2 regions of the Constrictibacter sp. MBR-5 genome follow, and region 2 is predicted to be linked to the other one. Evidence: predicted binding sites of a transcription regulator. Region 2 holds the regulator's gene; the other holds the start of a gene.
The links. The regulator LexA, encoded in region 2, represses DNA repair genes until DNA is damaged. The targets are predictions, from matches to a motif close to ATGTTCTANTTTGGTTC.

Region 1: the regulator LexA is predicted to act here: its motif matches at 3,574-3,590, upstream of recA (recombinase RecA).

Annotation. Positions count from the first base shown of each region.
Region 1 covers NZ_JBEPTK010000012.1:119,006-130,991, reverse strand. The annotation lists gene argS (arginine--tRNA ligase) at 1-250, opposite strand, end outside; gene ABIE65_RS21100 (deoxyguanosinetriphosphate triphosphohydrolase) at 250-1,434, opposite strand; gene ABIE65_RS21095 (SDR family NAD(P)-dependent oxidoreductase) at 1,506-2,309, opposite strand; gene recA (recombinase RecA) at 2,408-3,475, opposite strand; gene ABIE65_RS21085 (pyridoxal-phosphate-dependent aminotransferase family protein) at 3,813-4,982, shown strand; gene ABIE65_RS21080 (glycoside hydrolase family 15 protein) at 5,134-6,993, shown strand; gene ABIE65_RS21075 (carboxyl transferase domain-containing protein) at 7,016-10,435, opposite strand; gene ABIE65_RS21070 (AI-2E family transporter) at 10,556-11,695, opposite strand; gene ABIE65_RS21065 (aspartate aminotransferase family protein) at 11,886-11,986, shown strand, end outside.
Region 2 covers NZ_JBEPTK010000004.1:369,591-381,576, reverse strand. The annotation lists gene bamA (outer membrane protein assembly factor BamA) at 1-1,221, shown strand, start outside; gene ABIE65_RS11875 (OmpH/Skp family outer membrane protein) at 1,221-1,778, shown strand; gene fabZ (3-hydroxyacyl-ACP dehydratase FabZ) at 1,819-2,289, shown strand; gene lpxA (acyl-ACP--UDP-N-acetylglucosamine O-acyltransferase) at 2,302-3,102, shown strand; gene ABIE65_RS11860 (LpxI family protein) at 3,092-3,919, shown strand; gene lpxB (lipid-A-disaccharide synthase) at 3,959-5,113, shown strand; gene gloA (lactoylglutathione lyase) at 5,127-5,570, shown strand; gene ABIE65_RS11845 (citrate synthase) at 5,641-6,945, opposite strand; gene gltX (glutamate--tRNA ligase) at 7,022-8,449, opposite strand; gene ABIE65_RS11835 (ComEC/Rec2 family competence protein) at 8,518-10,689, shown strand; gene lexA (transcriptional repressor LexA) at 10,683-11,387, opposite strand; gene pdhA (pyruvate dehydrogenase (acetyl-transferring) E1 component subunit alpha) at 11,768-11,986, shown strand, end outside.

The sequences.
Region 1 (11,986 bases), on a different contig from region 2:
CCTCCACCGCGGCGACGTCGGGATGCTCGCGCAGGCGCGCGGCAACCCGCTCGGCCAGGTCGCGCGGCTTCATGCCGGCGGGTTTGGCCAGCACCATGGCGGCGTTGGTGGCGACGTCGCCGTGCGTCGGGTCGCGCGGCGGCTCGGCCGAGATGCGGTCGAGGTCGAGCCCGGCCGGCAGCGTGCCCGCGGCGGCGAGATCGCGCAGGATGTCGGCGGTGACGGCTTGGAAGCGGCTGAAGACGTTCATCAAGTCTTGCTGTAGCGGTCGAACAGTCGGAAATGCTCGTCGAGCGCGAACCGATCCGTCATCCCGGCGATATAGTCGGCGGCGACCCTGGCCGTCCGGGCGGTACCCGGTGCGTCCGCGAGCGCCCGCCATTCGTCGGGCAACGTGTTCGGCTCCGCGTGGAAGAGCGCGAAGAGGTCCTTTACCACACGACGCGCCTTGCTGGTCATCCGGTTGACCCGCCAGTGCCTGTACATGTGGGTCCAGAGGAACTGCTTCAACGCGCGGTCGTGCGCCTGCATCTCGTCGGAAAAGGCGACGAGCGGCGCCGGCAGCCCGCGCACCGCCTCGGCCGAAGCCGGCTGCGCGGCCGCGATGCGCCGCCGCGTCTCTGCGAGCACGTCGGTGATCATGACGTCGATCATGCGTCGGACGACCTCGTGGGCGAGGCGCGGCCGGTCGAGGTCGCCCCAGCGGTCCCGCACGGCACCGATCAGCGGCCCGACCAGCGGCAGGCCGGCGAGGTCGGCCTCGTCGAACAGGCCGGCGCGCAGGCCGTCGTCGACGTCGTGGCTGTTGTAGGCGATGTCGTCGGCCAGTGCGGCGACCTGGGCCTCGGGACCAGGGAAGGTATCGAGGTCGAGCGGGTGGCGCGCGTCGTAGGCGGCGATCGCCTCGGCCGGCACGGCGCCGGCGGCCGCGTGCGGGCCGGCGGCATAGGGTCCCCTGAGCGGGCCGTTGTGCTTGACCACGCCCTCCAGCGTCTCCCAGGTCAGGTTCAGGCCGTCGAAGGCGGCATAGCGGCGTTCCAGCCGCGTCAGGATGCGCAGCGTCTGGACGTTGTGGTCGAAGCCGCCGTAGGCGGCGAGGCCGTCCTGCAGCGCGCGCTCGCCGGCATGGCCGAAGGGCGTGTGGCCGAGGTCGTGGGCGAGCGCCAGGGCTTCGGCCAGATCCTCGTCGAGGCCGAGGCTGCGCGACAGGGACCGCGCGATCTGCGCCACCTCCAGCGAGTGGGTGAGGCGGGTCCGGTAGTGGTCGCCCTCGTGATAGATGAAGACCTGGGTCTTGTACTGCAGGCGCCGGAAGGCGGTCGCATGGATGATGCGGTCGCGGTCGCGCTGGAACGGCGTCCGGTTGGCCGATTCGGATTCGGGCACGAGCCGGCCGCGCGTCCGGTCGGCGCGGGTGGCGAAGGGGGCGCGCATGGCGCGGACACTATAGGCCGCGGCGTCGCCCGACAATTGTGCTGGTGCGGCGGGCGGTGCCGGCGCGCCGGTCAGTTCATCAGGCGCCCGCCGTTCACGTCGAGCGTCGTGCCGGTGATGTAGCTGGCGTCGTCCGAGGCGAGGAAGAGGATGGCCGCCGCGATCTCCTCCGGTCGGGCGGCGCGGCCCAGCGGGATCGCCGCCATCCGCGCCGCCTGATCCGCCGGGTCGAGCGCCTCGTAGCGGCTGCGCACGCGGTCGGTGAAGACCGTGCCGGGGGCCACCGCATTGACCGCCACGCCGTTCGCCGCTTCCTCGAACGCCAGCTTGCGGGTGAAGCCGATGACCGCGGCCTTGGCGGTCGAATAGTGCAGGTTGGAGATCTCGCTGATGCCGCGGCCGGCGATCGAGGCGAGGTTCACGATGCGGCCGTAGCGCCGTGCCCGCATGCCCGGCAGAACGGCGCGGGTCATCAGAAAGGCGCTGGTCAGGTTGATCGCCAGGAACCGGTCCCATTCGTCGCGTCCCAGGTCCTCGATCGGCCGCGGATTGGCGCCGAATCCCACATTGTTGATCAGGATGTCGGCGGGGCCGAGGCCGGCTTCGGCCGTGTCCGCCGCCGCCCGCACCTGCGCCTCGTCCGTCGCGTCGCCGGTGACGTAGAGGAGGCGGTTGCCGCCGTCGCCTGCGTCGCGGCGCAGTGCCGCGGCGAAGTCTCCGTCCTCCGGCTCCATGTCGATCACCGCGAGGCGGCCGCCTTCGGCGAGGAAGCGCAGGGCGGTGGCGCGGCCGATGCCCTTGGCGCCGCCGGTCAGGATGGCGGTGCGGCCCTCGAAGCGCCGGCCGTGTGCGAAAGCGTCGGAAGACTGGTCCACGGGCTGTTCCTCCTCGCAGTGTTTTCCGCAGTGTCGCACGCGGAAAACACTGCGCGAAGGTGCCCCCCAAGGGTGGAAGGGAGGCCGCTCCGCCCGGCCTACTCGTCCGAGGGTTCGCTGTCGGGGCCGGTGATCATCGCCTCGGCGACGAGGCCCGCATTGGCGCGGATCGCCTTCTCGATGGCGTCGGCGACGTCCGGGTGCTCGCGCAGATAGGTCTTGGCGTTCTCGCGGCCCTGGCCGACCCGGTCGCCGTTGTAGGAGAACCAGGCGCCCGACTTCTCGACGATGTTCGCCTGCACGCCGAGGTCGAGCAGCTCACCCGTCTTCGACACGCCCTGGCCGTACATGATGTCGAATTCGACCACCCGGAACGGCGGCGCCATCTTGTTCTTGACGACCTTGACGCGGGTCTGGTTGCCGGTGACGACGTCGCGCTCCTTGATCGCGCCGATGCGGCGGATGTCGAGGCGGACCGAGGCGTAGAATTTCAGCGCGTTGCCGCCCGTCGTCGTCTCCGGGTTGCCGAACATGACGCCGATCTTCATGCGGATCTGGTTGATGAAGATGACGATCGTGCGCGACTTGGAGATGGAGGCGGTCAGCTTGCGCAGCGCCTGGCTCATCAGGCGGGCCTGCAGGCCGGGCAGCGAATCGCCCATTTCGCCCTCGATCTCGGCGCGTGGCACGAGGGCCGCGACGCTGTCGACGACCAGGACGTCGAGGGCGCCCGAGCGCACCAGCGTGTCGACGATCTCCAGCGCCTGCTCGCCGGTGTCCGGCTGCGAGATCAGCAGTTCGTCGAGGTTGACGCCGAGCTTCTTGGCGTAGGACGGGTCGAGCGCGTGTTCGGCGTCGACGAAACCGCAGACGCCGCCCTTCTTCTGCGCCTCGGCGACGACGTGCAGCGCCAGGGTCGTCTTGCCCGAACTCTCCGGCCCGTAGATCTCGATGACGCGGCCGCGCGGCAGGCCGCCGATGCCGAGCGCGATGTCGAGCCCGAGCGAGCCCGTCGACACCACGTCCGCCTCGACCGGCGCCTCGCGCTGACCGAGCCGCATGATCGAGCCCTTGCCGAACGCCTTCTCGATCTGGCCGAGAGCGGCGTCGAGCGCCTTCTGCTTGTCCATGCTGTCCTTTTCGACGAGGCGAAGTGCGGTCGACATGTGCGAGGGCTCCCTTATTCCACAGCGTCCGCGTCCTGCGCAACGAAAGGGCGGCGGACGGATTTCGACAGCGCCCGATGCGGCGTCCTTGATGCGCAATGTACGCGGTTTGTTCCTGTTCCGCAAACGTTCTTTTGCCCGATTCACGGCGGCGGAGGTCGTCGTATGCAACCGGCGTTTGCAACATATTTTAAGTCCCGTGTTCGAGCCTCCGCCTGGGCAGGCGCCGAGGGCCGTTGCGCGACGGAGCTTGCCGCGGCCCGTGACCGACAGCCTTTCCGTTTGCGCCGATATTCCGCACGGCGATAATGCGCGACCGAACGGAGAGGACCTTCCCATGGCGGTACAACGCGGCCGGCACTTCCTGCAGATCCCCGGGCCGAGCAACGTGCCCGACCGCATCCTGCGGGCGATCGACAATCCGACCATGGACCATCGCGGTCCGGCGTTCGGCGTCATGTCGCGCGAGATCCTGCAGGGCCTGCACGGCGTCTTCGGCTGTGCCGGGCCGGTGATCATCTACCCGGCCTCCGGCACGGGTGCCTGGGAGGCGGCGCTGGTCAACACGCTCTCCGCCGGCGACCGCGTTCTGATGTACGAGACAGGTTGGTTCGCGACGCTCTGGCGCGAGCTGGCCGGCAAGCTGGGGCTCGAGGCGGAGTTCCTGTCGGGCGACTGGCGGCACGGCGCCGACCCGGCGGCGATGGAGGCGCGTCTGCGCGAGGATCGTGACCACGCGATCAAGGCCGTCTGCGTCGTCCACAACGAGACCTCGACCGGCGTCACCAGCCGCGTCGCCGAGGTGCGCGCCGCGATCGACCGCGCCGGCCATCCGGCGCTGCTGATGGTCGACACGATCTCGTCGCTGGGGTCGATGGACTACCGCCACGACGACTGGGGCGTCGACGTCACGGTGGCCGGCTCGCAGAAGGGCCTGATGCTGCCGCCGGGCCTGTCCTTCAACGCGATCAGCCAGAAGGCGCTCGCCGCGTCGAAGTCGGCGCGGCTGCCGCGGGCCTTCTGGGACTGGGAGGCGATGCTGAAGGCGAACGCCACCGGCTATTTTCCCTACACGCCGGCGACCAACCTGCTCTACGGCCTGCGCGAGGCGATCGCCATGCTGGAGGAGGAGGGCATGGCGAACGTCTTCGCCCGCCACCACCGGCTGGCCGAGGCGACGCGGCGCGCCGTGCGCGCCTGGGGCCTGGAGGTGCTGTGCCAGGAGCCGCAGGAGTACAGCAGCGTGCTGACCGCCGTCCTGCTGCCCGAGGGGCACGACGCCGACGTCTTCCGCCGCATCACCCTGGAGAAGTTCAACATGTCGCTCGGCAACGGCCTGGGCAAGCTGCAGGGGCGGGTCTTCCGCATCGGCCATCTGGGCGACATGAACGAACTGATGCTGTGCGGCACCCTGGCGGGAGTCGAAATGGGCCTCGCCGCCGCAGGCGTTCCGCACGCCAAGGGCGGCGTGCAGGCGGCGATGGACTATCTGAACGGCAACGCCTGAGGCCCACCGCGCGCCCCGCGGCATTCCGCTTCGGAACATCCACGGCGTCATCCCGTTGTCATCACGTCGTTTTCGGAGCGGCGGGGTGTCGCGCGGCCGGCGCACGCCGGGGCCTCCCGGCTCCCGCTCCGGCCTGAGGAGAGACGGGCTGATGGAGACATACCTGCCGCTGCCGATCGAGGGCTACGCCCTGATCGGCAACACCTTCACCAGCGCGCTCGTCGGCAGGAACGGCTCGATCGACTGGCTGTGCATGCCGCATTTCGACTCGGCCGCCTGCTTCGCCGCACTGCTCGGCACGAGCGACAACGGGCGCTGGCTGATCGCGCCGCAGGCGGCGGCCCGCAGCGTCACGCGGCGCTATCAGGGCGACACGCTGATCCTGGAGACGGTGTTCACGACCGACGAGGGCGAGGTCGCGGTCATCGACTTCATGCCGGTGCCACCCGACGATAGCCGGATGGACCTGATCCGCATCGTCGAGGGGCGGCGCGGGCGGGTCGCCATGTGCATGGACCTCGCCCTGCGCTTCGACTACGGCCGGGTGAAGCCGTGGGTGCGGCGGATGCCGAACGGCATCAACGCCATCGCCGGCCCCGACGCGGTTCAGCTGACTGCGCCGGTGGACATGCGCGGCGAGGCCTTCCACACCGTCGCGGACTTCACTGTGGCGGCGGGCGAACGGGTGCCCTTCTCACTCACCTGGCGCCGCTCGCATCTGGCGCCCTGCCTGCCGATGGATGCCGAGCGGGCGCTGGACGTGATCCGCGAACTGTCCCGGAGCTGGATCGAGCGCAACACCTATCGCGGCAAGTGGGACGCCGAGGTCAAGCGCTCGCTGCTGACCCTGAAGGCGCTGACCTTCTCGCCGACCGGGGCGATCGTGGCGGCGCCCACCACCTCGCTGCCCGAGCATCTGGGCGGCGTGCGCAATTGGGACTATCGCTATTGCTGGCTGCGCGACGCGACGCTGACGCTCTACTCGCTGCTGACCTGCGGCTATCGCGACGAGGCGGCGGCGTGGCGGGCCTGGCTGCTGCGGGCGATCGCCGGCGACCCGTCGGAACTGCAGATCATGTACGGCCTGGCGGGCGAGCGGCGCCTGCTGGAGCACGAGCTCGACTGGCTGCCCGGCTATCACGGCAGCAAGCCGGTGCGGATCGGCAACGCCGCCTTCGACCAGTTCCAGCTCGACGTCTACGGCGAGGTGATGGACGCGCTGCACGCCGCGCGGCGCTTCGGGCTAGAGCCGGACGACGACGCGTGGCGCATGCAGCAGACGATGCTGCACTATCTCGAGGACCGGTGGGACCGCGAGGACGAGGGCATCTGGGAGGTGCGCGGGCCGCGGCGGCACTTCACCCATTCGAACATGATGGCTTGGGTGGCGTTCGACCGTGCCGTGAAGGCCGTCGAGGAGTCCGGCCGAGACGGGCCGGTCGAGCGCTGGCGCGCGGTGCGCGACCGCATCCACGCCGACGTCTGCGCACGCGGCTACAGCGAGGAACGCGGCACCTTCGTGCAGTATTACGGCGGCGACGCGCTCGACGCGGCCCTGCTGATGATCCCCCTGGTGGGCTTCCTGCCTGCGGAGGACCCGCGCGTCCGCCGCACCATAGAGGCGATCGAGCGCGAGCTGACGGTCGATGGGCTGGTGCTCCGCTACCACTCCGAGGAGGTCGCCGACGGACTGCCGCCGGGCGAGGGCGCGTTCCTGGCGTGCAGCTTCTGGCTCTGCGACGCGCTGGCGATGATCGGCCGCCGCGACGAGGCGGTCAACCGGTTCGAGAAGCTGCTGGCGATGTGCAACGACGTCGGCCTGCTCGCAGAGGAGTACGACCCGAAGGGGAGGCGCCAGCTCGGCAACTTCCCCCAGGCCTTCTCGCACATCGCCCTGATCAACACGGCGCACAACCTGAACCCGTCGGCCGAGCCGGGGCCCGGCGTGCGCCATGCCGGCGGCGAGCCCGACCGCGCCGCCCGCAGCCACCAGCAGGGGCAGGCGGACTGACGTCCGGCGCGGACCTTACCACCTACCAGGTGTCGATGTTCGGCCGCTTCTTGCCGGCGCGCGGCGGGATCGGCGGCAGGGAGCGCAGGCCGGACATGATCCAGCGCCGCGTGTCGGCCGGGTCGATCACGTCGTCCAGCTCGAAGAAGCTGGCGATCGACAGCGCCTTGCCCTGCTCGTACATGCCGGCGACGCGCCTGTCGTAGGCGGCCTTGCGCTCGGCCGGGTCCTCGATCTTCGCCAGCTCGTCGCGATAGCCCAGCTTCACGGCACCCTCCAGCCCCATGCCGCCGAACTCGCCGGTCGGCCAGGAGATGGTCATGAAGGGCGCGTGGAAGCCGCCGCCGGCCATGCCCTGGGCGCCCAGGCCGTAGCCCTTGCGCAGCACCACCGTGAAGACCGGCACGGTGATGTTGGCGGCGATCACGAACATGCGGCAGCAGTGGCGGACGAGGCCGGTGCGCTCGTATTCCGGGCCGACCATGTTGCCCGGCGTGTCGCACAGCGACAGGATCGGGATGTCGAAGGCGTCGCAGAGCTGCATGAAGCGGGCGGCCTTGTCCGAGGCGTCGCTGTCGATGGCGCCGCCCAGGTGCATCGGGTTGTTGGCGATGACGCCGAGCGGCCGGCCCTCGACGCGGATGAAGGCGGTGACGATGCCGTGGCCGAAGCCGCGCCGCACCTCCAGTACCGAGCCGGCGTCGGCCAGCGTGTCGATCACCCGGCGCACGTCGTAGACGCGCAGCCGGTTCTCCGGGATGGCGCGGCGCAGCAGGCGCTGGTCGGCGCAGTCCCAGTCGGCGACGGGGCCCTGGAAATAGGACAGGTATTTCTTCGCGACCGCGACGGCCTCTTCCTCGTCGGCGACGGCGATGTCGACCACGCCGTTCGGCACCTGTACCGACATCGGGCCGACTTCCTCGGGCTTGAACACGCCCAGGCCGCCGCCCTCGATCATGGCGGGGCCGCCCATGCCGATGGTCGAATTGGCGGTCGCGATAATCACGTCGCAGCAGCCGAGCAGCACGGCGTTGCCGGCGAAGCAGCGGCCGGACGTGATGCCGACCAGCGGCACCAGGCCCGACAGCTTGCCGAAGCGCTGGAACGCCTCGGTCTGCAGGTTGGCGCCGAACATCACGTCGGTGTCGCCAGGCCGGCCGCCGCCGCCCTCGGCGAACAGGACCAGCGGCAGGCGCCATTCGTGCGCCAGCTCGAACATCCGGTCCTTCTTCTGGTGGTTCTTCTTGCCCTGGGTGCCGGCGAGGACGGTGTAGTCGTAGGCGACCACCATCGTGCGCGCCGCCTCGTCCGGGAAGCGGTCGCCGTTGACGCGGCCGATGCCGCAGACCAGGCCGTCGGCCGGCGTGCGGTCGATCAGGTCCTGCATCGCCATACGCTGGCGCCGGGCGGCAAGGGTCAGGGCGCCGTACTCGATGAAGCTGTCGGGATCGACCAGATCGTCGACATTCTCGCGCACGGTGCGCTGGCCGGTCTTGCGCCGGCGTGCGACGGCGTCGGGCCGGGCGGGGTCGAGCGTCTTCGCCTTGCGCGCCAGCACCTCGGCGAGGTCGGGCCGGATCGCGTCCAGGTCTATCTCCTCGTCGGCCGCGGCCTCGCCCGCGCCGACGTCGGCCTCCTCGATGAAGGCGAGCGGATGGTCCTCCAGCACCGTGTCGCCGCGCTCCACGGTGATCCGGCGGACGATGCCGGAGACCTGGGCGGCGATGACGTGCTCCATCTTCATCGCCTCCATGACCAGCACCTGCTCGCCCTGGCGCACGGCCGCACCTTCGCCCACGGTGACGCTGACGATGGTGCCCTGCATCGGGGCGGGCAGCGGCACGGTGTTCTCCGGCCCGGTCACGTCGGACGGCGACGCCGTGTCATAGGCGGACGGCATCGCCTCGGCCACCACGTCGGCGCCGCCGTCCTTGCCGTAGGCCAGCACGGCGAGCGGATCGGCCGCGTCGACGCGGGCGCCGACGCGTCGCGTCGCGGCGGCGGGCTCGAAATAGAGGCGCTGGTGCGCCGCCGGGTCGGTCCCGATCAGCGCCGGCCGCTCCTCAATGAAGCCGGTATGCACGCGGCCGGCGAGGAAGTCGGGATCGCGCAGCACGTTCTGCAGGAAGGGCGCGTTGGTCGGGGCGCCGGCGATGCGGAACTCGGACAGGGCGCGATAGGCCTTGGCCGCGGCGCGTTCCAGGCCGCCGTGCGCGCCGTCGCCGGCGGCGTGGACGATCACCTTGGCGAGCAGCGAGTCGAAGCGCGGGTTGGTACGGTAGCCGGGATAGCCGTAGCCGTCGACGCGCACGCCGGGGCCGGCGGGCGGTTCGTAGGCGGTGAGGGTGCCGCCGGCCGGCTTGGCCATGCCGCCTTCGCCCATCGTCTCCAGATTGACGCGCAGCTGGATGGCGGTGCCGCGCGGCGCCGGCACGCGGTCGCGGCCGAGGCCCAGCGCGGCCAGGGTCCCGCCGCCGGCGATCTCCAGCTGTAGGCGGACGATGTCGAGACCGGTCACCTCCTCGGTGACGGTGTGCTCGACCTGCAGGCGGGCGTTCGTCTCGATGAAGGCGAAGGGCGCGTCCTCGCCCTCCCGACTGGCGTCGAGCAGGAACTCCACCGTGCCGGCGTTGCGGTAGCGCACGGCCTCGGCGAGGTTCAGCGCGGCACCGAGGATCCGCTCGCGCACGGAAGGCGACAGGTTCGGCGCCGGCGCGATCTCGACGATCTTCTGGCGCTGGCGCTGGACGCTGCACTCGCGCTCCCACAGGTGGCAGACATCGCCGGTGCCGTCGCCCAGGATCTGCACCTCGATGTGCCGGGCCTTGGGGAACAGGCGCTCGGCGTAGAGGTCGCCGTTGCCGAAGGCGGCGCGCGCTTCCGACGCGCAGCGCTCGTACGCTTCGGGGAGGTCCTCCGCCCGGCGCACCGGGCGCATGCCGCGTCCGCCGCCGCCGGCGGCGGCCTTTAGCATGACCGCGCCGTTCGGGCCGAGCGAGGCGAAGAAGGCCTTCACCTGCTCCAGCGTGCTGACACCCGCGGTGCCCTCCAGCACGGGCACGCCGCAGCGCTGCGCCAGGGTCCGGGCGCTGGTCTTGTCGCCGAACAGGTCCAGTGCGTCCGGATCCGGTCCGACGAAGATGATGCCGGCCTCGGCGCAGGCGCGCGCGAAGCCGGCATTCTCGGCGAGGAAGCCGTAGCCGGGGTGGATGGCGTCGCAGCCCGCCTCCCGTGCCACGCCGATGATGCGCGCCGCGTCCAGGTAGGCGGCGACACCGGTGCCCGGCAGCGGCCGCGCCTCGTCCGCCTTGCGGACGTGCAGCGACGTGGCATCGTCCTCGGAGAAGACGGCGACGCTGCGGATGTCGAGTTCGGCCGCGGCGCGGGCGATGCGGATGGCGATCTCGCCGCGATTGGCGATCAGGAGCGAACGGATTGGCACGGGGGACGGGCTCTCGTCTGTAGCGGCGCTTTGTCCGTACAGGTTAGCAGGCGGCAGCGGGCGAGAGCCAGGGGCGGCGTGGCCGCCCGCTGCCGTGCCCAACTCGGCCGTTCTCATCCCTCAGTCGTCGTCGTCGTCCGGCGTGTCGCGAGCCGCGAGGAACTCGCCGAGGCCGTGCATGCCGTCGACATGGTCGGCGAAGACCTTCATGACGACCAGCATCGGTACGGCGATGATCGCGCCAACGATGCCCCACAGCCAGCCCCAGAAGGCGACGGCGAGGAAGACCGCGACGGAGTTCATCTCCAGCCGGCGGCCGACCAGCATCGGCGTGATGATCTGCCCCTCCAGGATCGTGCAGACGGCATAGACGGCCGGGGGCAGGAGGATGGCGCCGGGCGTGTCGAACGTGACGAGGCCGATCGCCCCGACCAGCAGGATGCCGATGCCGGCGCCGATATAGGGGACGAAGTTCAGCAGCGCCGCGACGATACCCCACAGGGCCGGATTGGGCAGGCCGACCGCCCACATGCCGATGCCGATCGCCACGCCCAGGCCGGCGTTGATCAGCGAGATGGTCAGCAGGTAGCGCGAGACCTCGCGCTGCACGGTCCGCGCGATGCGTATCCCGCGCTTCTTGTCGGACAGGGTGGGCAGCGTCTTCACCAGCTTTTCGAAGAACATGTCTCCGGAGGCCAGCAGGAAGAGCAGCAGGACGAGCGTGAGGCCGACCTTGGCCAGCACCTCCGGCACGCCGGTTGCGGCGCGCGACAGCAGGCCTGGCTCGGCGAGGACGACGCGCTGCGCCCTCGGGTCGCCGTTCTCCGCCATCTTCTCGACGCGGTTCGAGGCCTCGACCACGGCGTCGACGGGGCGGCGCAGGGTGGCGATCTTGCGCTGTACGTCGCGGGCGACGGTCGGAGCCTCGGCGATCCACTGGGTCACCGGGCCGCTCAGCCCATAGGCGGCGGAGCCGATGCCGAGCAACACGGCGACCACCAGGGCGACGGCGGTGATGCCTTCGGGCACGCCACGCCGTGCCAGGCCGCGCACGATCGGGCTCAGCACCAGCGCCAGCAGGAACGCCAGGCAGACGGGCAGCAGGAAGTCCTTGCCGAAGAACAGGGCACCGAGCAGCAGGAGCAGGAAGGTGCCGACCACGGCCGCGCGCAGCGTCTTGTCGACCGGCTGCGGGGCGGCGGCATGTGCGGTATCGCCCGGCGCCGCCACGGCGGCCGTTGCCTCGCTGTGTTCCTGCATTCGTTGGATCTCCCCCGGACATCGCACTAACCGCGCCGCGCGGCGCGCGTTCCGCGCCGTCGGGCCGGCGGCGCACGATTCTTGCTAGTCGATGCCGGACTGGACGGGAGACGTCGCCTCGGCCTTGTCTCGCCGGCCGTCCCGCAAGATGATCCCGTCCACAGCCCGACACCGAACGGAGCCGACCCCAATGTCCAAGCTTGTCCGCAGCGATGCAGAGCGCGACCTCGTCGACACGGCGCGCCGTGTCCTTCCGGGCGGCACGTTCGGCAACTTTCCCGGCGACATCGT
Region 2 (11,986 bases):
TATGTCGACCGCATCGAGATCGAGGGCAACGTCCGCACCCTCGACAAGGTGATCCGACGGGAATTCCGCCTTCTCGAGGGAGACGCGTTCAACACGCAGAAGATGCGGCTTTCGCGGCAGCGGATCGCGAATCTCGGGTTCTTCGAGAAGGTCGACGTGACCAACGTGCCGAGCAGCCAGCCCGATCGCACGACCGTAAAGGTCAACATCACCGAGCGGTCGACCGGCGAGATCTCGCTTGGTGCGGGCTTCTCCTCGACCCAGGGCGCGCTCGCTGACATCGCGCTGCGTGAGCGCAATCTCCTCGGCCGAGGCCAGGACCTGCGCCTCGGTTTCCAGGTCTCCCAGGAACAGCAGCAGATCGACCTCAGCTTCACCGAGCCCTACTTCCTCGACCGGCCCCTGCTGGCCGGCGTGGATGTGTTCCGGATCATCCGGGACAACACCGACGAGAGCTCGTTCGATCTCGACACGGCGGGCGTCAGCCTGCGGATGGGCTACCGCATCACCGAGCCCCTGTCGCAGCGCTGGAAGTACACGTTCCGGCGAGACGACATCGACCCGGAGAGCGACGCCTCGCGCTTCATCCGCAAGGAGGAGGGCGTCAGCTACACCTCGTCGATCGGCCAGGATCTGATCTACGATACGCGCGACAACCGCTTCGAACCGACGGAGGGATATACCCTCAGCCTCAGCAACGAGATCGCGGGCCTCGGCGGTTCGGTGCACTATCTCCGGACCGAGGTCGGCGCGTCCTGGTACTATTCCCTGCTCGACGAGGTCGTTCTGGGTCTGGGCGGCAAGGCGGGCTACGTCGTCGGCCTCGGAGAGGATGTCGGGCTGAATGACCGCTTCTTCAAAGGCGGCGAGTCGCTGCGCGGCTTCGCGGTCAGCGGCATCGGTCCCCGCGACAGCCTTACCGACGACGCGCTCGGCGGCAACCGCTACACCACCGCCTCCGCAGAGGTGACGTTCCCCCTCGGTCTGCCCCAGGAACTCGGCCTCAGGGGGCGGGTCTTCACGGATGTGGGCACGCTCGGCGGAATCGACGACAACGACTCGCTCATTCAGGAGAGCGAGTCGCTGAGGGCCTCCGTCGGCGTCGGCCTGACCTGGCGGTCGCCCTTCGGCCCGATCCGGCTCGACTTCGCGGAGCCGATCCTCAAGGAGGACTTCGACGAGGTCGACCGCTTCCTGTTCAGCTTCGGCACGAGGTTCTGATGATCCGGTTCGCCCTCCCGATGGTCGCCGCGCTGATGGCGGCCGTCTGGGCCGTGCCGGCGTCGGCTCAGGCGAACGCCATTCCCACGCCCACGGTCATGGTGATCGACACGAACCGGATCATGAGCGAAGCCAAGTCGATGCAGTCGATCCGGGACCAGATCGAACGTGTGCGCACCAACTTCCAAAATGAGATCAAGAAGGAAGAGGATGAACTGCGCCGCGCCGATCAGGCAATGGCCGAGCAGCGGAAACTGCAGACGGCTGAGGCCTTCGATCAGGCAAGGCGTGACCTCCAGGAGCGGGCTGCCGCGCTGCAGGTGACGGCACGCACGCGTCGAACGCAGCTCGATCAGGCGCTGCGCAATGCGATCCAGATCGTCCGGACGACGCTGATCGAACTGGTGCAGGCGACCGCACAGAAGTACGGTGCCAACGTTGTGATCCAGAAATCCGACCTGGTATGGGCGGATAAGCGTATGGAATTCACGGATGAGGTGCTGCGGCAGCTTGACGCGAAGCTTTCGACGGTGAAAGTCGAACTGCCGCGGGGCTGATGCCGCTGCAGGCAGCGAACGGTTTGCCAGGGAGCGAGACGTGCAGGCGAGCGAGAACCAAGCCGGAACCGGCAAGACGATCGATATCTCGCGCATCCTGGAGATGATACCGCATCGCTATCCGTTCCTGATGATCGACCGGGTGGTCGATGTGATCGCCGGTCAGAGTGCCGTCGGCATCAAGAACGTCTCGATAAACGAGGGCCACTTTCAGGGCCACTTCCCGAAGCGGCCGGTGATGCCCGGCGTGCTGATCATCGAAGCGATGGCCCAGACTTCGGCGGTTCTGGTGGTCGAGACCCTGGGACCAGAGTCCGAGGGCAAGCTCGTCTATTTCATGACCGTCGACAATGCGCGCTTCCGCAAGCCGGTCTTCCCTGGCGATCAGGTCCATATCCATGTCGAGAAGCTGCGGGCCCGCTCCAACGTCTGGAAGTTCCAGGGCCGCGCCAAGGTCGACGGGGTGACGGTGGCCGAGGCGGAATACAGCGCGATGATCCTCGACCAGTAGTCCGGGCGGCGCATGGCCGGCATCCACCACACCGCGATCATCGAGGACGGCGCCAGTCTCGCGGAGGGGGTATCGGTCGGTCCCTGGTGCGTCGTGGGGCGGGAGGTCGAACTCGACGCGGGTGTGACCCTGCTGTCCCACGTCGTCGTTGCCGGCCGGACCCGGATCGGCCGCGACAGCGTGATCCATCCCTTCGCATCGGTCGGCGGACCACCGCAGGACCTGAAATATGCCGGCGAACCCTCGACGCTGGTTATCGGAGAGCGCACGGTCGTGCGCGAACACGTCACCATGAATCCGGGCACGGCCGGCGGCGGCATGGAGACGATCGTCGGCAACGACTGCCTGTTCATGGTCGGATCGCACGTGGCGCACGACTGCCGGATCGGCAACCGCGTCGTGCTGGCAAACAACGCAACCCTGGCCGGGCACGTGACCATCGACGACCATGCCATCCTCGGGGGGCTGACGGGCGTGCACCAGCATGTGCGCATCGGGGGGCATGCGATGGTCGGCGGCATGGCTGGGGTCGAGCACGACGTGCCGCCGTTCGCCCTCGTCTCCGGCAATCGTGCGCGGATCGACGGGCTGAACATCGTCGGGCTGCGCCGGCACGGGTTCGTACGTAGCGAGATAGATGCCCTGCGCGCGGCCTTTGAGACGCTGTTCGCTGGCGAGGGTGGTATCTACGAGAAGGCTGAGCGGGTGCGGCGCGAACATCCCGGCAGCGAGGCCGTGGCCCGTCTCCTGGCATTCGTCCGGATCGAGGCGGCCCGTCCGCTGTGCCGGCTCGCCCGAGCCGATGCATCCTAGGCTCGCGCTCGTCGCCGGCGGCGGCGACCTGCCCGCACTGATTCTCGAGGCCTGCCGTTCGGCCGGGCGACCCTGCTTCGTCATGGCCCTGGAAGGGCACGCCGATCCGGCGCTCGTCGTCGGCGCACCGCACGCCTGGATCAGGCTCGGCGCCGCGGCGAGTGCGGTCGACAGGCTGAAGGCTGAGGGCGTCGAGGAGGTGGTGCTGGCGGGCGCGGTGCGCCGCCCCTCGGTGGCGGAACTCCGGCCGGACCTGCGCACGCTCCGTTTCCTCACCGGGGTCGCGCGTCACGCAGCGGGTGACGACGCGCTGCTCGGGGCTGTCGTCCGGGCCATCGAGGCGGAAGGATTCCGCGTGGTGGCGGCGGAGAGCATCGTTCGCGACGTTGCACTGCCGGTCGGCCTGGCGGGGCGGCATCCCGTGCCGGACGGCGCGCACGACGACATCGCCCGCGGCATGGCGGTGGTCAGGGCACTCGGTACGGTGGATGTCGGTCAGGCGGCGGTGGTGCAGCAGGGGATCGTGCTCGCGGTCGAGGCTGCCGAGGGCACAGATGGGGTGCTGGCGCGTTCAGGGTCATTGCGCCGCGCCGGCCGCGGCGGGGTGCTCGTCAAGATGGCGAAGCCCGGCCAGGACAGGCGGGTCGACCGGCCGACCATCGGGCGCGGCACGATCGAGGCCGCAGCGGCGGCAGGCCTCTGCGGCATTGCCGCCGAGGCTGGCGCGACCTTCGTGATCGAGCGGGCGGCGACGGTCGCCGATGCAGACGCGGCGGGCCTGTTCCTGCTGGGTGTCCGCCCCGACAGGGAGGGCTGAACGGTCGAGGCCGGCGATACCAAAGCCCATCCCAAGGTCATGCTGGTGGCGGGCGAGCCTTCCGGCGACGTCATTGGTGCCCTTCTGATCAAGGCTCTGTCGGAGGCGACCGCCGGCCGGCTTACCTGCTTCGGCGTCGGCGGTCCCGGGATGGTCGCGGCCGGGCTGGAGCCGCTCTTCGACCAGTCGGACCTCGCCGTCATGGGGCTGGTCGAGGTGGTGCCGCGCCTGCCGCTGTTGGCGCGGCGGCTGCGGGAATGCGTGTCGGCGGGACTGGCCCGCGCGCCCGACATCGTCGTGACGATCGATTCGTCGAGTTTCGGGCGGCGGCTCGCGCGCCGCCTCCGGCGAAACGGCCTCCACGCGCCGCTCGTGCATTATGTGGCGCCGATGGTCTGGGCGTGGCGGCCCGGGCGGGCGGCGCGGCTCGCGCGCGAATACGACCACCTCCTCACGCTCTTTCCGTTTGAGCCCGAGCTCTTCAGGCGGCATGGCCTGAACGCGGAGTGCGTGGGGCATCCGGTACTGGAGGTCCCGGTGGGGGACGGGGCCGGGTTCCGTCGGCGGCATCTTATCGATCCGGCTGCACCGCTCCTACTGGTCATGCCCGGCAGCCGCCGGTCCGAGGTCGAGCGGCTTGCCGCTCCGTTCGCTGAGGCTGCCCGGCGCCTGACAGTCGCGGTGCCTGGGTTGCGTGTGGCCCTCCCGACGCTGCCGCACCTCGCCCCGAGGCTGGTCAGGCTCCTTCCGGAGGCCGCCGTTGCCGCGACGGAATCCGAGCGCCGCGACGCCATAGCGGCGGCGGACGCGGCGCTGGTGGCGTCCGGGACGGCGACGCTGGAACTGGCGGCGGCGGGCGTGCCGATGGTGGTCGGCTATCGTGCGGCACCGCTGACGGTCTGGGCGGCGCGGCGGCTGCTGCGGCTGAGGCACATCGCTCTGCCGAACATCCTGACGGAAGAAGTCGTCGTGCCGGAACTGATTCAGGGCGACTGTACCGCGGGGGGATTGGCCACGGCGGTGGCGCCGCTCCTCGCCGGTGGGGAGGCCGCTGCAGCACAGAGGCGAGGGCTGGCGGAGGCTGTCGGGCGCCTCGGTCCCGCCGGGTCGCGGCCCAGCCGCCGGGCAGCCGCGGTCATCCTGTCCCTTGCGAGGCCGGCATCACCGCCGCAGATTGATCGGGGAGCCACATGAGGAGGAGGCATACATGAACGACGACAGCCCAGCAGGAGCCTCGACGGCCGCCGTCCCGGGCGCGGACAAGTTCCGCTACCTGCATACGATGCTGCGGGTGTTCGACCTGGACAAGTCGATCGATTTCTACACCCGGCTGCTCGGGATGAAGCTGCTGCGCCGGAAGGATTTCCCGACCGGCGAGTTCACCCTCGCGTTCGTCGGTTATGGCGACGAGGCGGACAATACGGTGATCGAACTGACCCACAATTGGGGCCAGAAGACGCCCTACGACAAGGGCGACGCTTTCGGCCATCTGGCGCTCTCCACCCCGGACATCTATGCAACGTGCGCGGTCCTGGAGAAGGAGGGCGTGAAGATTCCGCGTCCGCCGGGGCCGATGAAGCACGGCACGACCGTGATCGCGTTTATCGAGGATCCGGACGGCTACAAGATCGAGTTGATCGAGCGGAAATAGCCGCCGCCCGAAACGAAACGGGGCGCGGACAATTGTCCGCGCCCCGTGCCGCAACAAGTTTCGTCGAAGCTCAGCGCTTGTCGACCGGAATGTAATCGCGCGACGTCGGGCCGGTATAGAGCTGGCGCGGGCGGTTGATCTTCTGGGACGGATCCTCGATCAGCTCGTTCCACTGCGCGATCCAGCCGACCGTGCGGCCGACGGCGAACAGTGCGGTGAACATGCTGGTCGGGAAGCCCATCGCCTTCAGCATGATGCCCGAATAGAAGTCGACGTTCGGGTACAGGCGGCGCTTGACGAAATACTCGTCCTCGAGCGCGATCTTCTCCAGCTCGATCGCCACCTCGAGCAGCGGATCGTTCACGCCGAGTTCGTTCAGGACCTGGTGGGCCGCCTTGCGGATGACGTTGGCCCGCGGATCGTGGTTCTTGTAGACGCGGTGGCCGAAGCCGAACAGGCGGAACGGATCGTCCGGATCCTTCGCCTTCTTCACCCAGTCGCCGACCTTGTTCTTGTCGCCGATCTGGTTGAGCATCTTCAGCACTTCCTCGTTGGCCCCGCCGTGCGAGGGACCCCAGAGGGCGGCGCAGCCGGCCGCGATGCAGGCGAACGGATTGGCGCCGGTCGAACCGGCGAGACGCACCGTCGAGGCCGAGGCGTTCTGTTCGTGGTCGGCGTGCAGGATGAAGATCAGGTCGAGCGCCTTGGCGACGATCGGGTTGACCTCATACTCCTCGGCCGGAACCGCGAAGCACATCCGCAGGAAGTTCGCCGCATAGTCGAGCGTGTTGCTCGGGTACACGAACGGCTGGCCGACCGAGTATTTGTAGGCCATGGCCGCGATTGTCGGCATCTTGGCGATCAGGCGATACGAGGCGACCTTGCGGTGCCAGGGATCGTTAATGTCCGTGCTGTCGTGATAGAAGGCCGAAAGCGCCCCGACCACGCCGCAGACCACCGCCATCGGGTGCGCGTCGCGGCGGAAGCCACGGAAGAAGTTGCTGATCTGGTCGTGCACCATCGTGTGGTGCGTGATGTCCCAGACGAACTGGTCCTTCTGCTTCTTGTCCGGCAGCTCGCCGAACAGCAGCAGATGGCAGACTTCCATGAAGTCGCTCTTCTCTGCGAGCTGCTCGATCGGATAGCCGCGGTACAGAAGAATGCCTTCGTCGCCGTCGATATAGGTGATCGCCGACTGGCAGCTGCCCGTGGCGGTATAGCCCGGGTCGAAGGTGAAGTAACCGAGATCCTTGTACAGATTTCGGATGTCGATGACTTTCGCCCCCGCCGTACCACTAAGCAACGGGAACGTCGTCTGTTTCCCCGTCGTATTGTCGACGACGGTAACGTTCTCGTTCGACTTCGGCTCCGTCATACGTCCATCCCTTCGCTGGAAGGGGCCGTGTAAGGCCCTACTCTGGGGGTGAGAATAGACCTCACACCGGCGTTTATCAATTCGCGCCCTGGCCGGCCGCTTCGTTTCCGCTCGCGTCGGCAAGGCGGCCCAGCGCCTCGTCGCGCCCGAGGATCTCCATCACCTCGAAGATCGGCGGCGAGGTGCCCGCGCCGGTCAGCGCAGCGCGCAGCGGCTGCGCCACCTTGCCGAGCTTCATGTCCCTGGCCTCAGCGAACGCGCGGATCCGTTCCTCGAGCGCGACGGCCGTCCATTCGTTCGATGCCGCGAGGTCGGCGGCCGCGGCGGCGACCGTTTCCCGACCGGCCGTGTCGAGCAGCTTCAATGCGCCGGCATCCATCGGAAGCGGGCGGCGACGGATGTAGAAGGCGGCATTGTCGGCCAACTCGTTGAGCGTCTTGGCGCGCGCTTTCAGGCCGGGCATCGCCGCGGTGAGGCGGGCCCCGTCGGCGTCGTCGAGCTCGCGTCCGACGATGGCGGCGACGCGCGGCCCGATCAGACCGGCGAGGCGGGCGTCGTCGGCCTCCCGGATGTAGTGCCCGTTCAGCGACGTCAGCTTCGCCATGTCGAACCGCGACGGCGACCGGCCGGCACCGTCGAGGTCGAACCAAGCGATCGCCTGCTCGGTCGAGATGATCTCGTCGTCGCCGTGGCCCCAACCGAGGCGCAGCAGGTAGTTGCGCATCGCTTCGGGCAGGAAGCCCATGTCGCGGTAGGCATCCACCCCCAGCGCACCGTGCCGCTTCGACAGCTTTGCGCCGTCGGGACCGTGGATCAGCGGAATGTGCGCGAAGCGCGGCAAGTCCCAGCCCATGGCGATGAATATCTGTGCCTGGCGGAAGGCGTTGTTCAGGTGGTCGTCGCCCCGGATGACATGGGTGATGCCCATGTCATGATCGTCGACCACCACCGACAGCATGTAGGTCGGCGTGCCGTCGGCGCGGAGCAGGACCATGTCGTCCAGCACCTCGTTGGCGACCCGCACCTCGCCCTGGACGAGGTCATCGATCACCGTCTCGCCCGTCTGGGGCGCCTTGAGACGCACGACGGGCGGGACTCCGGGGGGAGCCTCGGCCGGGTCGCGGTCGCGCCAGTAGCCGTTGTAGCGCATCGGCCGCCCCTCGCGCTTGGCGCTCTCGCGCATCTGGGCGAGTTCTTCCTGAGAGCACCAGCAGTGATAGGCGTGGCCCATCTCGATCATCCGGCTGGCAACTTCGGCGTGCCGCTTCATCCGCGCGAACTGGTAGACGACCTCGTCGTCCCAATCGAGCCCCAGCCAGGACAGGCCGTCGAGGATGGCGGCGATCGCCGGTTCGGTCGAGCGGGCGCGGTCGGTATCCTCAATGCGCAGCCGGAAGGTCCCGCCGTGATGGCGGGTGAAGAGCCAGTTGAACAGCGCGGTCCGCGCCCCGCCGATGTGCAGGAAGCCGGTCGGGGAGGGGGCGAATCGGGTGACGACGCTCATCTTTCTCCGGCGGCCGGTGGCCTCTAAAGTCGAGTCGGGCGGCGCGACGCTTTATCGACGGGGCGGGCATGAGCGTCAATAGCGCGGCGGCCGACGCGGCGGGGGATGTCGAGCGCCGGGCTGCGAGACTATTGGCCCGGATGCGCGACCGAGCCGTCGTCACGCTGGCTGCGGAGAGAGACAGGCTTTTCCTGTGGCTGCCCGTCTTTCTCGGCGCCGGCATCATCGGCTATTTCAGTCTCCCCTACGAGCCGCCGTCGGTATTAGGCTGGTGCTTCGCGGCGCTCTGCACCGCGCTGTGCGTCGCCATGCGGCGCCAGCCTGCCTGGACGCTGGTGTGCGTCGCATGCCTCGCGACGACCCTCGGCTTCCTCGCCGGGCAGGTGCGCACGGCATGGGTGGCGGCACCGCGACTGGCGGCCCCGCTCGGGCCGGTGACGGTGACGGGGATGGTCACTTCCGTCGAGCCGTCCGGGAGCGCTTGGCGCGTGCTGCTTTCCGATCCTTCGATCGTCGGTCTCACGTCCGACCGCACGCCGCATCGACTCCGGGTCAGCGTGCGGAGCATTCCGCCCGAGCCTGGCGACCGCGTGCGGTTGCGCGCCCGCCTCCTGCCGCCGCCGACACCCGCGGTGCCGGGCGGGTTCGATTTCCAGCGGCAGTCGTGGTTCGTGGGACTCGGGGCGGTCGGATACGCGCTCGGCCGCGTCGAGATCCTCGCGCCGCGCGCTGAGGGCGGGTTCGCCGAGGCGGTGGCATCGGTGCGGCATGGAATCGACAGGCGGATCCTGGCCGTACTCGACGGCGACCGGGGCGCTCTGGCGAACGCGCTCGTCACGGGACTGCGCGGCGGGGTCTCGGAAGAGACGATCGCGGCCATGCGAGATTCCGGGCTGGCGCATCTCCTCGCCATATCCGGGCTGCACATGAGCCTGGTCGCGGGGTTCGTGTTCTTCGTCGTCCGGGCCGGGCTGGCGGCGATTCCCAGCCTCGCGCTGCGATGGCAGACGCGCAAACTTGCCGCCCTCGTGGCGCTGCTGTTCGCCGGGGGCTATCTGCTGCTGTCGGGCGCGACTGTACCGACACAGCGGGCCTTCGTGATGTTGACGCTCGCGCTGGCGGCGATCCTCGCCGATCGGCTCGAGATGTCGATGCGGCCGATCGCGTTCGCCGCGCTGATCGTTCTCGTGCTGACACCGGAGGCCGTCCTCGGGCCGAGTTTCCAGCTTTCCTTCGCCGCCGTCGTCACGCTGGTGGCGGCATACGAGGCGCTGAAGCGGCGCCGCGAGCGGCGGGCGGCGGCAGGCCTGCCGCCGGCTTCGAGATGGCTGTCCTATCCGGGGGGCCTCATCTTCACGTCGGTGGTGGCGGCCGTGGCGACGGCGCCATTTGCGGCCTATCACTTTAATCAGGCGGCACTCTATTCGGTCGCGGCGAACCTCGTCGCTGTGCCTGTCACCGGCCTCTGGGTGATGCCGTGCGGGATCGTCGCGCTCCTCGCGATGCCGATCGGCCTAGAGGCCTTGCCGTTGCGGGCGATGGCGGTCGGGCTCGACGTGATCACCTGGGTGGCCAGGGAGACGGCCTCCTGGCCCGGATCGGCCCTGCGCGGCGTCATCATGCCACCGTCGGGGATGGCGGCGGTTGCGGTGGGCGGGCTCTGGCTGTGCCTCTGGCGCACGGGGTGGCGCCTCGCAGGTTTGCCGGCCGTGGTCGCCGGGCTCGCGATGGCGTCTTTGGCCGCGCCGCCCGATATCCTGCTATCCCAGGATGGGCGCCTCGTCGCGGTCCGCGATGCCGACACGCTGTTGCTCACGTCGCTTCGCGCCGCCGGCTTTGAGCGAGAGAATTGGATGCGGCAGACCGGAGCGGACGTTGCGGAGGCTTGGCCCGAACATGCGTCGGAGAGCGGGGCGATGCGTTGCGACATCACGGCCTGCCTCTACAGGCGGTCAGGCCGGACGGTCGCCTTCATCCGTCACGAGGATGCGATGGATACCGACTGTGTGAACGCGGATCTGGTCGTGCTTCTGGCACCGATCTCTTCACGCCTCGCGAAGCGACGGTGCAATGGCCCGCGGCTTCTGCGGCACCGCGACCTGCGTAGCGAAGGGGCCCACGCGATCTGGCTGAGCCCGGCGGGCGTCACGGTCGAAACCGTCCGGGGACGGCGCGGCGACCGGCCCTGGACGAAGACGGGTCAGGCGGGCGATCCGGACGCCAGCGCGGACGATCAGTAGCGGCGGAGCAGGGCGACCAGCCGTCCCTGCACCTGGACGCGATCGGGCGGGAAGATGCGGGTCTCGTACCGCGGATTCGCCGCCTCGAGCGCGATCGACCCTTTATGCCGCCGCAGGCGCTTCAGCGTGACCTCCTCCTGGTCGATCAGCGCAACGATGATCGTTCCGGGATCGGCAGTGTCGCATTCCTCGACGATGACGGTGTCGCCGTCGAAGATGCCGGCGTCGATCATCGAGTCGCCGGCGACCTCAAGCGCATAGTGCTTGCCGCGGCCAAGCATGCCGTGCGGGACGCCGACATAGCTCGTCGGGTCGCGGAGCGCCTCGATCGGCGTACCGGCGGCGATCCGCCCGTAGAGCGGAATCTCGCCCTCGTCGATCGACTTGGATGGCGTCCGCCGCTCACGGAACGGTCCCTGGATCAGCGTACCGCCGTCGGCGGGCGCCGGCACCGCCGTCGGCCCGGCACCCTTGCGCGCCGCAGAATCGGGCAGGCGCAACACTTCCAGCGCGCGGGCCCGGTGGGGAAGGCGTCGAATGAAGCCACGCTCTTCGAGGCCGGTGATCAGCCTGTGGATGCCCGACTTGGATTTCAGCGAGAGAGCTTCTTTCATCTCTTCGAAGGAGGGTGACACGCCGTCACGGGTCAGCCGGGCGTTGATGAAGAGAAGCAGCTCGGTCTGTTTCCTGGTCAGCATGCCTGCGGCTCCGGTCGTTCAGCAAAGAGCCCGAGGCGGAGAACTCGGACGGTCAGCCTAACGTCGTCGGTCTGATCGAGTTGCACCCTCGGCGGGAGAGGGCGCAACGCCTTACATTGCGCGGCAAGAACAAAACGACAACGATGTATGTTCTATTTTAGTTCCCCTTCTCCGTCAATACGAAACACCCGCGGGCGTGGGCTCGCTCACACGACCTGCAGAGGCGACGCATCGGTGGCGCCGCCCGCCCGCGCGGCGGGCGGTACGGAGCGCCTGCCGAGGCTCGGTTGAAACCTCCCGCAATTCGGGATACTTAGGATCTCAAAATAAGCTCATTCTGGAAGGCTACGCAGGCCGACATGCGCTTGCGGGGAGAGGCCATGGCACGAGCTACCACCGCCTCCGCCAGTCGCAAGACCCGCGCGGACAAGGACAGCGAAGACAAAGGTTCCGGCCGGAAGGGGGGGGCGGCCAAGACGGCGGCAGCCTCTTCGCCGACTGCGACGAAGGGCGCCGCGCCGAAGAAGCCTGCGGCGAACGCCTCCGCCGATACCCTGCTGAAATACTACCGCGACATGCTGCTGATCCGACGCTTCGAG